Regions from separate parts of the Streptomyces sp. NPDC091282 genome, predicted to be linked through region 3. Evidence: riboswitches for the same ligand, from Rfam matches in the RefSeq annotation. Region 3 holds a riboswitch; each other region holds the start of a gene.

Region 1 (5,019 bases), on a different contig from region 3:
GGGCGGGGTCCATCCGGGCCGTGGCCCAGCCGTCGCGGAGCGCGCCGACCGCGTGGACGAGGCCGGCCGCCGGGCCGCGCAGGCCGCTCGCCGGCTCGCCGTGCCACAGGCCGTACTCGATCCGGTGGAAGCCCGTGAAGTCCTTGTCGTGCACCCCGCCGGGCAGCCCCGCGTCGGTCCCGTCGATCGCGCCGTCCGCGTCCCCGAAGGCGTCGTACGCGGCACCCAGCCGCTCGTACTCCAGGTGCGCGGGCAGCCAGTCGGCGCGGGCGGCGGCGAGATCGCCGTCGTCGATCGCGTCCCGGAGCGCCGTCGTCAGCCGTACGACGTCGGACAGGCCGCCGCCGATCCACTTCTGGTAGGCGAGCGCCGGCGGGATCAGGTCGTGCTCGGTGACCGGGGCAGCGGCCGGACCGCTCCGGCCCGCGGTGATCCGGACCGTCGGCCCGGTGACGGCGTCGGCGTCGTCGGGGACGCACTTGAACGCGTAACTGCCCTTGCCGAGGCGGACGGTGAGCTGCCGGGTGGTGCCGGGACCGATGTCCTCCACCTCGCCGTACACCGCGCGGCTCGCCGGATCCTCCAGGAGGACCTCGGCGGCTCCGTCGGTGGGGTTCTTCAGGTCGAAGACCTGGACGCCGGGGACCGGAGCGCTCCAGCCCCGGCCGCAGCGGGCCGCGGACACCTCCACCGCGGTGTGCGGCAGCGCCTTCGGGCCCGCGTGCGCGGGGTGCGGGTCGCGGGTGACGGCCAGCACGCCCGCCACCAGGCAGACGACGGCGACCGCGACGACCGTCCAGGAACGCGACGACCTCCGGCTCAGGCCGGACAACACCATCCCGAACTCCCGGGTCCGTACCGTGCGTGACCGCCTCATGCTAGGCAGGCCCGGCCGCTCGAACGGCCGTCCAGGCAAACCCATGACCAAGAGTTCCCTGCCGGTTCACCCGGCCTCCCGGAGAACCCCGCACGCGCCCGCCGGTCCGGTCTCCTATCCTCGCCTGCCATGAACGACATGGCGGACATCGTGGCCGTGACCGGCCTGATCATGCGGTACGCGGAACTGGTCGACGGCGGTGACTTCGCGGGGGCCGGTGAACTCTTCGCCGACGGCGAGTTCGTCGGGAGCGGGCCGCCCGCCGTGGGACGCGAGGGCGTCGAGCGGATGCTCCGCGAGTCCGTGATCCGCTACGAGGACGGCACCCCGCGCACCCACCACGCCACGACGAACATCGCCGTGGAGACCGACGCGGCGGCCGGCACCGCCACCGCCCGCTCCTACGTCACCGTGTTCCAGGCGCTGCCCGGCCTGCTGCCCCTCCAGCCGATCGCCGCGGGCCGCTACCTCGACCGTTTCGAACTCCGCGACGGCACCTGGAGGTTCGCCGCCCGACGAGTCACGATCAACCTGGTGGGAGACGTGAGCCGGCATCTGCGCGGCTAGGGCGTGTTGCGAAAGTCCCGCCTGCCGCGCGACGCCATGCACGCACTCTCGCCGCACCGGGCGAAAGCCCAAGTACATCCAGTACGAGGACTTCCGCCCGGCACGCCGAGAGCACGCACCTGACGCCGCGCGGCCCGCCCTCCGGGCGAACGACGGGACTTTCGCAACACGCCCTAGCCGGACCGGGCGGCCGCCACGGCCCGGCGGTACCGCGACGCACCGCCCGCCCGCACCGGCCCGCCCGCACGGGCGCGTACGGTGGCGGGAAGATCGTCCGCGGAGCGCGGGCCCACCGGATCGCGGAAGGAACCGACCAGATCATGCGCGTCAACGCGACCCGCCGCCGCACGGAGGTCCTCGGATGAGCGACGTCCTGTTCCGCACCGACGGCCGGACGGCACACATCACGCTGAACCGGCCCAAGGCCCTGAACGCGCTCACGCACGCGATGGTGCTCGCCATGGACGAGGCGCTCGCGGCCTGGGAGCGGGATCCGGCCGTCGAGGCGGTGGTGATCAGCGGCGCGGGGGAGCGGGGGCTGTGCGCGGGCGGTGACATCCGGGCCGTGCACGACGACGCGCGGGACGGCGACGGGAGCGCGGCGGCCGCGTTCTGGCGGGACGAGTACCGGCTCAACGCACGGATCGCCGGGTATCCGAAGCCGTACGTCGCGGTGATGGACGGGATCGTGATGGGCGGCGGGGTCGGTGTCTCGGCGCACGGCAGTGTCCGCATCGCCACCGAACGCTCCCGGATCGCGATGCCGGAGACCGGGATCGGGTTCGTGCCCGACGTCGGCGGGACCCACCTGCTCGCCCTCGCCCCGGGAGAACTCGGCACCCACCTCGCCCTGACGGGTGCGCAGATCGGCGCCGCGGACGCCCTGCTGTGCGGACTCGCCGACCACTTCGTCCCCTCCGACCGCATCGGGCAGCTGACAGCCGACCTCGCCGAGCGGCCCGTACCGGACGCGCTCGCCCGGCACGTGCGGCCCGCGCCGGACGGCGAACTGGCCGCGCACCGCGGATGGATCGACACCTGCTACACCGCGGGCACGGTCGAGGAGATCGTCGACCGGCTGCTCGCCCACCCCGACCCCGCCGCCAAGGAGGCCGCGCGGACCCTGCTGTCCCGGTCGCCCACCGCGCTCAAGGTCACCCTGGCAGCGCTCCGCCGGGCCCGCCGACTCGGCGGCCTGGAGCGGGTCCTGGACCAGGAGTACCGCGTCTCCTGCGCCGCCCTGTCCACCGCCGACCTGGTGGAGGGCATCCGCGCCCAGGTCATCGCCAAGGACCGCGACCCGCACTGGTCCCCGGCCACCCTCGCCGAGGTCACCGACGCCGACGTCGACCGCTTCTTCGCCCCGCTCGGCGCGCGCGAACTCGGACTGGCCGACGGCGCGGGACATCCGCACCGCTGATCCGGCGACATCGGCAGGTCACCGGACGGGAGAGGAAGATCACGCCTGGTGGGGCGGTCTTGGCCGTGCCCCTGACACGCGGTACCGTCTGTCCGGTATCGATGACGACAGAACGGAAGCCGGTGCAAGTCCGGCACGGTCGCGCCACTGTGTGCGAGCACCCCCGGGAGCTCGTAAGTCAGACCCGTAGCCGTCGTCCAGTGCACCACCGAGATGGGACGCGAACTCCCAGAGGAGGTTCTGCCATGGCGCAGACCGTCGCGCAGCCGACAGCCACCACCCCCGTCGTTCCCGCCAAGCTGCCGCTGAGCGCGATAGCTCCCTGGGCGGTCTTCTTCGGCATCCTCATGCTCATCCTGCTCTACTTCGTCGGCGCCGAGCAGGGCGCCACCTCCGTGTTCAGCGGCACCGACGTCCACGAATGGGTGCACGACGCCCGTCACCTCCTCGGCTTCCCCTGCCACTGACGCGAGGGACGCCATCCGCTCATGAACTCCGCAACCGTACGAAACCTCCTGGTGCGGGGCATGCTCGCCGGCCTCGCCGCCGGCGTGCTCGCCCTCGTCGTCGCCTACCTCCTCGGTGAGCCGAACGTCGACAAGGCGATCGGCTTCGAGGACGCCCACGCGCACGAGCACGAGATGGAGGTCGTCTCCCGCTCGCTCCAGTCCACCGCGGGCCTGGCCACCGGCGTGCTGGTCTACGGGGTCGCCTTCGGCGGCATCGCCGCGCTCGCCTTCTGCTTCGCCCTGGGCCGCGTCGGCCGCTTCTCGCCGCGCGCGACGACGCTGCTGCTGTCCGGCTGCGCGCTGCTCGCCGTCTACGTGGTGCCCTTCCTCAAGTACCCGGCCAACCCGCCGTCGGTGGGCGATCCGGACACCATCGGCAAGCGGACCACGCTGTACTTCCTGATGATGGTGCTCAGCGTGCTGCTCGCGGTCGCCGCCACCCTCCTCGGCAAGCGGCTGCGGCCGAGCCTCGGCACCTGGTGGGCGACCGTCACCGCGGTGGCCGCGTTCGCCGTCGTCATCGCCCTGGCCTACCAGTTCCTGCCCGTCATCAACGAGGTGCCGGCCGACTTCCCGGCCACCCTGCTGTGGCGGTTCCGGCTCTCGGCGCTCGCCATCCAGCTGGTGCTGTGGGGCGGATTCGGCCTGGTCTTCGGCGAGTTGGCGCACCGGCAGCTCAACCCCAAGCCCGCGACGGCTCCGGCCGGACGTGCGGTTCCCGCCGCGAACTGATCGATTCACGCCACGCGAGGGCCCTTCGGAACCGACCGGGGGCCCTCTCGCGTTCTCCTGGCACCGGCGGACCGGGCGCGGACGACCCAAGGCGAGCAGCGGAGGACCCGAGTGGCACGACACCCCCAGCCACGTCGTATCACCCTCGGCGGCCACGAGGCCGTCGCGCTCACCGTCCGCGAGTACGAACAACTGGTGGCCAGCCGACGGCAGATCGGCGGCCAGAGCGCCCGGGTCCGGGTGCTCGCCCAGCAGGTGAAGCGGACCGAACAGCTCCTGAGCGAACTGGAGGACCTGGTCGGCGGCACGGCGGACTGCCACCCGCCGGACGCCGAGTGCCTGCGCTGCGCGATCGCGGACCTGCTCCGCCGCCACCGCGCCCCGGGTACCCCGCGACTGGTGTGAACCGGCCGTGAATCCGCCGTGACTTCGCGGGAGCACCGGTGCCGCACTCGCGTCCGCCGCCGCGGGCAGGGAAAGATGGGCGTCCAGCGATCGATCAACGACTGCGGAGGAAGTGGACTCATGCCGCATGAGCGAGCGGGCCGGCCGGCGGCTCCGGAGGACCTCGTCGACGTGGCCCGGCTGGTCACGGCCTACTACGCACGCCACCCCGAGCCGGCCGACCCGGCCCAGCGGGTGGCGTTCGGCACCTCGGGGCACCGCGGATCGTCCCTGGCGACCGCGTTCAACGAGGACCACATCGCGGCCACCAGCCAGGCCATCTGCGAGTACCGGAGCGGCCAGGGCACCGACGGCCCCCTCTTCCTGGGCGCCGACACGCACGCCCTGTCCGAGCCCGCGAAGGTCACCGCCCTGGAGGTGTTCGCCGCCAACGGCGTGACCGTCCTGGTCGACAGCGCCGACGGCTACACGCCGACCCCCGCCGTCTCGCACGCCATCCTCACCCACAA
Region 2 (5,019 bases), on a different contig from region 3:
CCTGACCGGCATCCTGGCGACGATGCCCTACATCGCGCTCCAGCTGGTCGGCATCCAGGCGGTCCTCGACGTGATGGGCGTCGGCGGCGGCGACGGCACCAACTGGTTCGTGAAGGACCTCCCGCTGCTCATCGCCTTCGGCGTGCTGGCGGCCTACACCTACTCCTCGGGCCTGCGGGCGCCCGCGCTCATCGCGTTCGTGAAGGACGGGCTGATCTACCTCGTCATCGCGGTGGCGATCATCTACATCCCGATCAAGCTGGGCGGCTTCGACGACATCTTCGCCAAGGCCGGACACGCCTTCGCGCAGGTCAATCCGGCCACCGGCAAGCCACGCGGCGCGCTCGCGCCACCCGAGGCCGGCCAGTGGACCTACGCCACCCTGGCCCTGGGCTCCGCGCTCGCGCTGTTCATGTACCCGCACTCGATCACCGCGACGCTCTCCTCCCGGAGCCGGGACGTGATCCGCCGCAACACCACGATCCTGCCGCTGTACTCCCTGATGCTGGGCCTGCTCGCGCTGCTCGGCTTCATGGCCATCGCGGCGGGCATCAAGGTCACCAACGGCCAGCTGGCCATCCCCCAGCTGTTCGAGGACATGTTCCCGGACTGGTTCGCGGGCGTGGCCTTCGCGGCGATCGGCATCGGCGCCCTGGTCCCGGCGGCCATCATGTCCATCGCGGCCGCGAACCTCTTCACCCGCAACATCTACCGGGACTTCATCAAGCCGGACGCCACGCCGAAGCAGGAGGCCAAGGTCTCCAAGCTCGTCTCGCTGCTGGTGAAGGTCGGCGCGCTGGTCTTCGTCCTCACCATGGACAAGACGGTCGCCATCAACTTCCAGCTGCTGGGCGGCATCTGGATCCTGCAGACCTTCCCGGCCCTGGTCGGCGGCCTGTTCACCCGCTGGTTCCACCGCTGGGCGCTGCTGGCGGGCTGGGCGGTGGGCATGGTCTACGGCACGGCCGCGGCCTACGGCGTGGCCTCCCCCACCCAGAAGCACTTCGGGGGCTCGGCCAAGGAGATCCCCGGCATCGGCGAGATCGGCTACATCGGCCTGACGGCGTTCGTGATGAACGTGGTGGTCACGGTGGTCCTGACGTTCGTCCTGAAGGCCCTGAAGGCCCCCGAGGGCATCGACGAGACGACGCCGGGGGACTACACGGCCGACGCCGGCGACCCGGGCGTGGAGAAGGAACTCCCGCCGGCCGTCGCGGAGGGCGCCCACTAGGACGCGCCCTCCAAGGGGCGCGGGGAACGCCACCGCGCACGACCCGCAGCGGGCCGCCGAAAAGACGTCACGTCGGCGGCCCGCCGTCGTACACACTCCTGCGCATGACGATCCGCATCCGCGAAGCGCGGCCCGCCGAATACGGCGTCCTCGGCGAACTGACGGCCCAGGCCTACCTCAAGGACGGCCTCCTCGACTTCGGCGAGAGCGACTCCTACCTGACCGAACTGAGGGACGTGGCGAAACGGGCGGCCGCGGCCACCGTTCTCGTCGCCGTGGCCGACGACGTCCTCCTGGGCGGCGTGACCTTCGTCCCGGGGCCCGGCCCGATGGCCGACCTCGCCGCCGCGGACGAGGCGGAGATCCGCATGCTCGCCGTCGACGGCGCCGCCCGCGGCCGGGGCGCCGGCGCCGCGCTCGTCCGCGCCTGCGTCGAGCGCGCACGCGCCCTCGAAGGCTGCGGGAGGATCGTGCTGTCGACGCAGCGCACCATGGAGTCCGCCCACCGGATCTACGCACGCCTCGGCTTCGTCCGCACACCCGAGCGGGACTGGAATCCCTTGCCGCAGCTGGACGGCATCACTCTCCTCACCTATGAGCTGACACTCTGACACCTCCGCGACACAACATGTGGGGGTGCTACCGCGACCCGGCACTAGATGTATGCTCATGCTCGCTGTCGCCGCAGGGGAATCCGGTGCGAATCCGGAACTGTCCCGCAACGGTGTACTTGCGCACATCTGTGCGCGAGCGTCAGTCCGAGGACCTGCCGACAGCCGACGCCCGGCCGTCCGGCCCGGGTGTTCCGACGTCCGGGCCTCGTGGAGTGGGCCGGGGACGCGACACGCGTGCGTGCGCCCGTGTGCTGCCCCCTGCCCTCCGCCAGGCCCCGAGCCGAGCGAGGGAGAGCCCCACGTGACCATCGCGCCAGCCGAACCGGCTTCAGCGACCACCTCTGTGGACGAGGACGGTCCCGGCACCGCGTTGCTGCGGACCCTGACCGGGCTGACCGCCGACCTCCCCGACGCCGACCCCGGCCGGGTCGCCGCCGCCGCGCTGCGCGGCCGCTCGGCGCGGGCCGACGAGGCGGAGCTGCGCGAGCTGGCCACCGAGGCGGCCGCCGGTCTCATCTCGGAGGACCCCGCCTACTCCCGGCTCGCCGCCCGGCTGCTGACGATCTCCATCCGCGCCGAAGCCGCCTCGCAGGGCGTGACGACCTTCACCGAGTCCGTCGCCGTCGGCCACCGCGAGGGCCTCATCGCGGACCGCACCGCCGACTTCGCGCGCCTGCACGCGGCCCGCCTGGACGCCCTGGTCGACCCGGCCGCCGACGACCGCTTCGGCTACTTCGGCCTGCGCACCCTGCACAGCCGCTACCTGCTCCGGCACCCGATCACCCGCAAGGTCGTCGAGACCCCGCAGCACTTCATGCTCCGCGTCGCCGCCGGCCTCGCCGAGGACGACACGGCCCGCGCCCTGGACGAAGTCGCCGCGCTCTACGGGCTCATGAGCCGCCTCGACTACCTGCCCTCCTCCCCCACCCTCTTCAACTCCGGCACCCGGCACCCCCAGATGTCGTCCTGCTACCTCCTGGACTCCCCCAAGGACGAGCTGGACTCCATCTACGACCGCTACCACCAGGTGGCCCGGCTCTCCAAGCACGCAGGCGGCATCGGCCTCTCCTACAGCCGCATCCGCTCCCGGGGTTCGCTGATCCGCGGCACCAACGGGCACTCCAACGGCATCGTGCCGTTCCTCAAGACGCTCGACGCCTCGGTCGCCGCGGTGAACCAGGGCGGCCGGCGCAAGGGCGCGGCCGCGGTCTACCTGGAGACCTGGCACTCCGACATCGAGGAGTTCCTGGAGCTGCGCGACAACACCGGTGAGGACGCCCGGCGCACGCACAACCTGAACCTCGCGCACTGGATCCCGGACGAGTTCATGCGCCGGGTCAACGCCGACGGGCAGTGGTCCCTGTTCTCCCCCGCCGACGTGCCCGAGCTGGTGGACCTGTGGGGCGACGAGTTCGACGCGGCCTACCGCGCGGCGGAGAGCCGGGGCCTGGCGCGCAAGACCATCCCGGCCCGGGACCTGTACGGCCGGATGATGCGCACCCTCGCGCAGACCGGCAACGGCTGGATGACGTTCAAGGACGCGGCCAACCGCACCGCCAACCAGACCGCCACCCCCGGTCACGTCGTCCACTCCTCGAACCTCTGCACGGAGATCCTGGAGGTCACCGACGACGGCGAGACGGCGGTCTGCAACCTGGGGTCGGTGAACCTCGGCGCGTTCGTCGACACCGCGAGCGGTGACATCGACTGGGAGCGGCTGGACGAGACCGTGCGCACCGCGGTCACCTTCCTCGACCGGGTCGTCGACATCAACTTCTACCCGACCGAGCAGGCCGGCCGTTCCAACGCCAAGTGGCGTCCCGTGGGCCTGGGCGCCATGGGTCTCCAGGACGTCTTCTTCAAGCTGCGGCTGCCGTTCGACTCCGCCGAGGCCAAGGCGCTCTCCACCCGGATCGCCGAGCGGATCATGCTCGCCGCGTACGAGGCCTCCGCCGACCTCGCCGAGCGCGGCGGCCCGCTGCCGGCCTGGGAGAAGACCCGTACCGCGCGGGGTGTGCTGCACCCGGACCACTTCGGTGTCGAGTTCACCTGGCCGGAGCGCTGGGCGGCGCTGCGTGCGCGGATCGCGACGACCGGGCTGCGCAACAGCCTGCTGCTGGCGATCGCGCCCACCGCCACCATCGCTTCGATCGCGGGTGTCTACGAGTGCATCGAGCCGCAGGTCTCGAACCTCTTCAAGCGCGAGACGCTGTCCGGCGAGTTCCTCCAGGTCAACTCCTACCTGGTGCGGGAGCTCAAGGACCTCGGCGTCTGGGACGCCCGCACCCGTGAGGCGCTGCGCGAGGCCAACGGCTCGGTGCAGGACTTCGCGTGGATCCCGGCCGACGTGCGGGCGCTGTACCGCACGGCCTGGGAGATCCCGCAGCGCGGTCTGATCGACATGGCCGCGGCCCGCACGCCATACCTGGACCAGGCCCAGTCCCTGAACCTGTTCCTGGAGACGCCGACCATCGGCAAGCTCTCCTCGATGTACGCGTACGCCTGGAAGTCGGGCCTGAAGACGACGTACTACCTGCGTTCGCGCCCGGCGACCCGGATCGCCCGCGCCGCGCAGGCCCAAGCCACCGTTCCCGCCCAGCAGACGGCCGTCGAAGACGCGGTCGCCTGCTCCCTGGAAAACCCCGAGTCCTGCGAGGCCTGCCAGTAATGACCACCCAGAAGAAGAACCTGCTCGACCCGGGCTTCGAGCTGACTCTGCGCCCGATGCGCTACCCCGACTTCTACGAGCGCTACCGGGACGCCATCAAGAACACCTGGACCGTCGAGGAGGTCGACCTCCACTCGGACGTCGCCGACCTCGCCAAGCTCAGCCCCTCCGAGCAGCACCTGATCGGCCGGCTGGTGGCGTTCTTCGCGACCGGTGACTCGATCGTGGCGAACAACCTGGTGCTGACGCTGTACAAGCACATCAACTCCCCCGAGGCGCGGCTCTACCTGAGCCGTCAGCTGTTCGAGGAGGCCGTGCACGTCCAGTTCTACCTGACGCTGCTGGACACCTATCTGCCCGACCCGGAGGACCGCACGGCCGCGTTCGCCGCGGTGGAGAACATCCCCTCCATCCGCGAGAAGGCCGAGTTCTGCTTCCGGTGGATGGACTCGGTGGAGAACCTGGACCGGCTGGAGTCCCGGGCCGACCGCCGCCGCTTCCTGCTC
Region 3 (5,019 bases):
GCAGGGTCTGGGCTGCGGACTTGGCCGCCGCGTCGCCGTGGTCGAGCAGTCTGCCGACGATCTCCTCCACCGTATCGGCCGCGTAGCAGGTGTCGATCCAGTCCCGGTGGCGGGCCAGCTCTCCCTCCGGGGCCGGGCGGACGTGCCAGGTGAGCGCCTCGTGCACGGGCAGGTCGGCGAGGTCGCCGATCAGCCCCGGGATTGCCGCCGACGGTACGTGGTGATCCGCGAGGCCGCACAGCAGGGCGTCGGCAGCACCGATCTGGGCGCCGGTCAGGGCGAGATGGGTGCCCAGTTCACCCGGCGCGAGGGCGAGCAGGTACGTGCCGCCGACGTCGGGGACGAAGCCGATACCGGTCTCCGGCATGGCGATCCGCGACCGTTCGGTGACGATACGCACGCTGCCGTGCGCGGAGACGCCGACCCCGCCGCCCATGACGAGGCCGTCCATGACGGCGACGTAGGGCTTGGGATAGCGGGCGATGCGGGCGTTGAGCCGGTATTCGTCGCGCCAGAAGGCGGCCGAGGCGGTTCCGTCGCCGTCGCGGGCGTCGTCGTGGATGGCCCGGATGTCACCGCCCGCGCACAGACCGCGTGCTCCGGCGCCGGTGAGGACGACGGTGGCGACGGCCGGATCATGCTCCCACCGGGTGAGGGCGTCGGCGATGTCGAGCACCATCGCGTGGGTGAGGGCGTTGAGGGCCTTGGGGCGGTCGAGGGTGATGTGGGCGGCCCGGCCCGCGGTGCGGAACAGGACGTCGGTCATCCGAACGCCTCCGTCAGGCCGCGGGCCACGATGACGCGCATGATCTCGTTGGTTCCTTCCAGGATCCGGTGGACCCTGAGGTCCCGGACGATCTTCTCGATGCCGTACTCGCTGAGGTAGCCGTAGCCGCCGTGGAGCTGGAGCGCCTGGTCGGCGACGGCGTAGCCGGTGTCGGTGGCGAAGCGCTTGGCCATGGCGCACAGGTAGGGTGCGCCGGCGTCGCCGCGGTCGAGGGCCTGGGCGGCCTGCTGGACCAGGGCGCGGGCGGCGGCCAGTTCGGTGGCCATGTCGGCGAGGCGGTGGCGCAGCGCCGGCTCGTCGAGGAGCCGGCCGCCGAACGCCTCCCGGTCGGCGAGGTGGGCCAGGCTGCGGTCCAGGGCGCTGCGGGCGCCGCCGAGCGAGCAGGCGGCGATGCCGAGCCGGCCGCCGTTCAGGCCGTTCATCGCGATGCGGAAGCCCTCGCCCTCCCGGCCGAGGAGCCGGTCGGCGGGGAGCCGGACGCCGTCCAGGACGACCTGGCGGGTCGGCTGCGCGTTCCAGCCCATCTTGCGTTCGTTCGGGCCGAAGCCGACGCCCGGGTCGTCCTTGTCGACGACGAACGCGGAGATCCCGTCGGGTCCCGAGCCGCCGGTCCGGGCCATCACCACGTACAACTGCGCGGCGCCCGCGCCGGAGATGAACTGCTTGGCCCCGGTGAGGATCCACCCGTCGCCGTCGCGGACGGCCCGGGTGGTGAGGGACGCCGCGTCGGAGCCCGCGCCGGGTTCGGTCAGGCAGTAGCCGGCCAGGTCCTCCATGGCGCACAGGCGGGGCAGCCACCGCTCGCGCTGGGTGGCGTCGCCGTAGCGGTCGATCATCCAGGCGACCATGTTGTGGATGGAGAGGTACCCGGCGATGGACGGGCAGCCGGAGGCGAGGGTCTCGAAGACGAGGACGCCGTCGGAGCGCGTCAGGCCCGAACCGCCGTACTCCTCACGGACGTAGACGCCGCCGAGGCCGAGTCCGGCCGCCTTGCGCAGGACGTCGACCGGGAAGTGCTTGTCCCGGTCCCAGTCCAGGGCGTGCGGGGCCAGATGGTCCTGGGCGAAGTCGAGAGTGGTTTCCACGAGGGCCTGCTGGTCCTCGGTGAGCGGGAGGGTGGTCATCGCCGGTCAGCCCATCGTGGGGATCGTGAAGCTGGCGCCCTCGCGCAGACCGGCGGGCCAGCGCGAGGTGACCGTCTTCGTCCGGGTGTAGAAGCGGATCGCGTCCGGACCGTGCTGGTTCAGGTCGCCGAAGCCGGACCGCTTCCAGCCGCCGAAGGTGTGGTAGGCGACCGGGACCGGGATGGGCACGTTGACGCCGACCATGCCGGTGTTCACGCGCCGGGTGAAGTCCCGCGCGGTGTCGCCGTCCCGGGTGAAGATCGCGACGCCGTTGCCGTAGAGGTGCTCGCTGGGCAGGCGCAGGGCCTCCTCGTAGTCCGCGGCACGCACCACCGAGAGCACCGGGCCGAAGATCTCCTCCTGGTGGATCCGCATGGAGGGCGTCACCCGGTCGAACAGGGAGGCCCCGGCGAAGAAGCCGCCCTCATGTCCCTCCAGGACGAAGTCCCTGCCGTCCACAACGAGTTCGGCCCCCTCCTCGACGCCGAGATCGACGTACGAGCGGACCCGGTCGAGGGCGTCCCGGCCGACGAGCGGGCCGAAGTCGGCCTCGGGATCGTCGCTGCGGCCGATCCGCAGCGTCCCGATCCGCTCCTTCAGGCGGGCCACGAGCGCGTCGGCGGTCTCCTCGCCGACCGGTACGGCGACCGAGATCGCCATGCACCGCTCGCCCGCCGAGCCGTACCCGGCACCGATCAGGGCGTCCACGGCCTGATCGAGGTCGGCGTCCGGCATCACGATCATGTGGTTCTTGGCGCCGCCGAAGCACTGGGCGCGCTTGCCGTGGGCGGCCGCGGTCGCGTAGACGTGCGCGGCGACCGCCGTGGAGCCGACGAAGCCGAGGGCGGCGACACGCGGGTCTTCCAGGAGGGTGTCGACGGCCTCACGGGCGCCGTTGACGACGTTGAGCACGCCCGCCGGCAGTCCCGCCTCCAGGAACAGTTCGGCGAGCCGGAGCGGCACGGACGGGTCGCGTTCGGACGGCTTGAGGATGAACGCGTTGCCGCAGGCCAGAGCCGGGGCCGCCTTCCACAGCGGGATCATCGCGGGGAAGTTGAAGGGGGTGATGCCGGCGACCACGCCGAGGGGCGAGCGCAGCGAGTGCACGTCGATGCCCGTGCCGGCGTTGTCCGTGAACTCGCCCTTGAGCAGGTGCGGGATGCCCGCGGCGAACTCCACCACCTCCAGGCCGCGTTGGATGTCGCCGTGCGCGTCGGCGATCGTCTTGCCGTGCTCGGAGGACAGGAGCCGGGCGAGGGAGTCCTTCTCCTGCTCGACGAGCTGAAGGAAGCGCAGCAGGACGCGGGCGCGGCGCTGCGGGTTCCACTCGCCCCACTCGCGTTGCGCCTCGGCGGCATCGGCGATGACCGCCTCCGTCTCGGCACGGTTCGCGAGGGGCACCCGGGCCTGGACCTCACCGGTGTTGGGGTCGTACACCTCGCCGTGGAGGCCCGAGGTGCCCGGGGTGTGCTTACCGCCGACGAAGTGGGTCAACTCGCGTACGTTATTGCGGTCGTTCGGACGGATCATGAGGGCCTGCTCTCGTCAGGTGAGGGTGATCCGGGGATGGCGCACCGGACCGGCACGCGTGGACGCGGGGCGTCGAGAGCGTGCGCGGGCGGCGCGGGAACGCGAATGGCCCGTAATCAGGCGGCGACGACGGGAGTGCGGCGAGCGTGACGGCGGCGGAGTCCGCCGGGATCGTGAATGCGCACCGGTGCCATGCGTGTCAGCTCCATCCTCGTGGAAAACACGGAACATCCCACGGCCGGTATCCTGACTCCCGGATCAGCGCGCGCCGTCCGCCTTCCCGACATCCAGCTCGTCAGTGGCGTACTTCTCGACGGCGTACTCCCCGGTCACAGTGGCGGGACCGTGCCGGAATCACACCGGCTTCCCTGCACCGCGGGCCTACCCCACGAATATATAGTTGGACGTCCTAGTAAATCCAGTGAGGCGCGCCGGATGGCGCGATCCGTGGCCTACCGGCGTTCCGCGAAGCGCACCGGCGCCCGGAACCGGGCCCGGCGGGCGGCCCGCCGGAAGGTCGTCAGCACGGCCGGCCCGGCCACCAGCACGCACACGAAGTTGGTGACGGCCCGCCCGGTGTCCCAGCCCAGCGAGGTGGCCAGGTCGAAGGCGACGTACCGGTGCCACTGCTCGGTGAAGGGCAGGCCCGGCAGGTAGGCGATGGAACTGTTCGGGTCGAGGGAGAACGGCCAGAAGGACAGGTTGAGGAGGAAGCCGAAGAGGTAGCCGGAGAGCGAGCCGTATCCGGCCAGCATCAGCACCTCCCACCGGCCCTTGGCACGTGGCAGGAACCCGGCGAGCATCCCGACGAACGCGCAGCCGAACATCTGGTACGGCATCCAGGGCCCGACACCTCCCGTGATGAGGGCGGACGCGAACAGTGACGTGCAGCCGAGGACGAAGCCGAAGCCGGGGCCGTAGACGCGTCCGGCGAGCACGAGGACGAAGAAGACGGTCTCGATGCCGGCCGTTCCGGCGCCGAGCGGGCGCAGCGCGGCGTTGACGGCGGACAGCACGCCCAGCATGGCGAGGGCCTTGGAGTCGATGCCGCCCTCCGCGATCTCCGAGAGGACCACGCACAGGACGAGCACCAGCAGGACCCCGAAGATCAGCGGGGGCGCGTAGTTGGAGCCGAACGTCCCCGGGGCGACGACGAACGGCCAGAAGAACGCGACCAGCCCGAGGAGGGCGGCCAGAGCCACCACCACGCCGACACGGGGGGTGAGGCGGATGGCTGACGCCACGGGCGAGGTCATGCGGTTCCCTCTTCGCCGTCGCCTTCGCCGCCTTCTGTGGCAGCGAGGGCGCCGACGACCTGGTCGACGGTCAGATAGGGCAGCGGGGAGAGGATCTTCGCCGTCTGAGGGGCGAAGGTCGGCGAGGAGACGATGACTTCGGTGGCCGGTCCTTCGGCCACCACGTCTCCTTCGGCCATGACGACCACGCGGTCGGCGGCACGAGCCGCGAACTCGACGTCGTGGGTGGAGATGACGACGGCCCGGCCCTCGGCCGCCAGAGCGTCGACGATGCCGATGAGAGCGGTCTTGGCCCGGTAGTCCAGGCCGCGGGTCGGTTCGT

The links. A riboswitch is a leader RNA that binds a small molecule or an ion and turns the genes downstream of it on or off. The one in region 3 is predicted to bind cobalamin.
Region 1: linked by a shared signal. The riboswitch ahead of ACIQOE_RS34640 (CbtB-domain containing protein) and the one ahead of ACIQOE_RS22300 (CoA-acylating methylmalonate-semialdehyde dehydrogenase) in region 3 are both predicted to bind cobalamin.
Region 2: linked by a shared signal. The riboswitch ahead of ACIQOE_RS17850 (ribonucleoside-diphosphate reductase subunit alpha) and the one ahead of ACIQOE_RS22300 (CoA-acylating methylmalonate-semialdehyde dehydrogenase) in region 3 are both predicted to bind cobalamin.

The regions. Positions count from the first base shown of each region.
Region 1 covers NZ_JBIVUX010000009.1:250,486-255,504, forward strand. Annotated here, with positions in the region: gene ACIQOE_RS34625 (EfeM/EfeO family lipoprotein) at 1-838, opposite strand, end outside; gene ACIQOE_RS34630 (nuclear transport factor 2 family protein) at 1,007-1,444, shown strand; gene ACIQOE_RS34635 (enoyl-CoA hydratase/isomerase family protein) at 1,806-2,864, shown strand; cobalamin riboswitch at 2,936-3,071, shown strand; gene ACIQOE_RS34640 (CbtB-domain containing protein) at 3,110-3,331, shown strand; gene ACIQOE_RS34645 (CbtA family protein) at 3,353-4,105, shown strand; gene ACIQOE_RS34650 (hypothetical protein) at 4,217-4,510, shown strand; gene pgm (phosphoglucomutase (alpha-D-glucose-1,6-bisphosphate-dependent)) at 4,631-5,019, shown strand, end outside.
Region 2 covers NZ_JBIVUX010000003.1:862,245-867,263, reverse strand. Annotated here, with positions in the region: gene mctP (monocarboxylate uptake permease MctP) at 1-1,231, shown strand, start outside; gene ACIQOE_RS17855 (GNAT family N-acetyltransferase) at 1,336-1,842, shown strand; cobalamin riboswitch at 1,888-2,020, shown strand; gene ACIQOE_RS17850 (ribonucleoside-diphosphate reductase subunit alpha) at 2,147-4,513, shown strand; gene ACIQOE_RS17845 (ribonucleotide-diphosphate reductase subunit beta) at 4,513-5,019, shown strand, end outside.
Region 3 covers NZ_JBIVUX010000004.1:772,470-777,488, reverse strand. Annotated here, with positions in the region: gene ACIQOE_RS22310 (enoyl-CoA hydratase/isomerase family protein) at 1-766, opposite strand, end outside; gene ACIQOE_RS22305 (acyl-CoA dehydrogenase family protein) at 763-1,911, opposite strand; gene ACIQOE_RS22300 (CoA-acylating methylmalonate-semialdehyde dehydrogenase) at 1,918-3,441, opposite strand; cobalamin riboswitch at 3,660-3,845, opposite strand; gene ACIQOE_RS22295 (ECF transporter S component) at 3,894-4,697, opposite strand; gene ACIQOE_RS22290 (ABC transporter ATP-binding protein) at 4,694-5,019, opposite strand, start outside.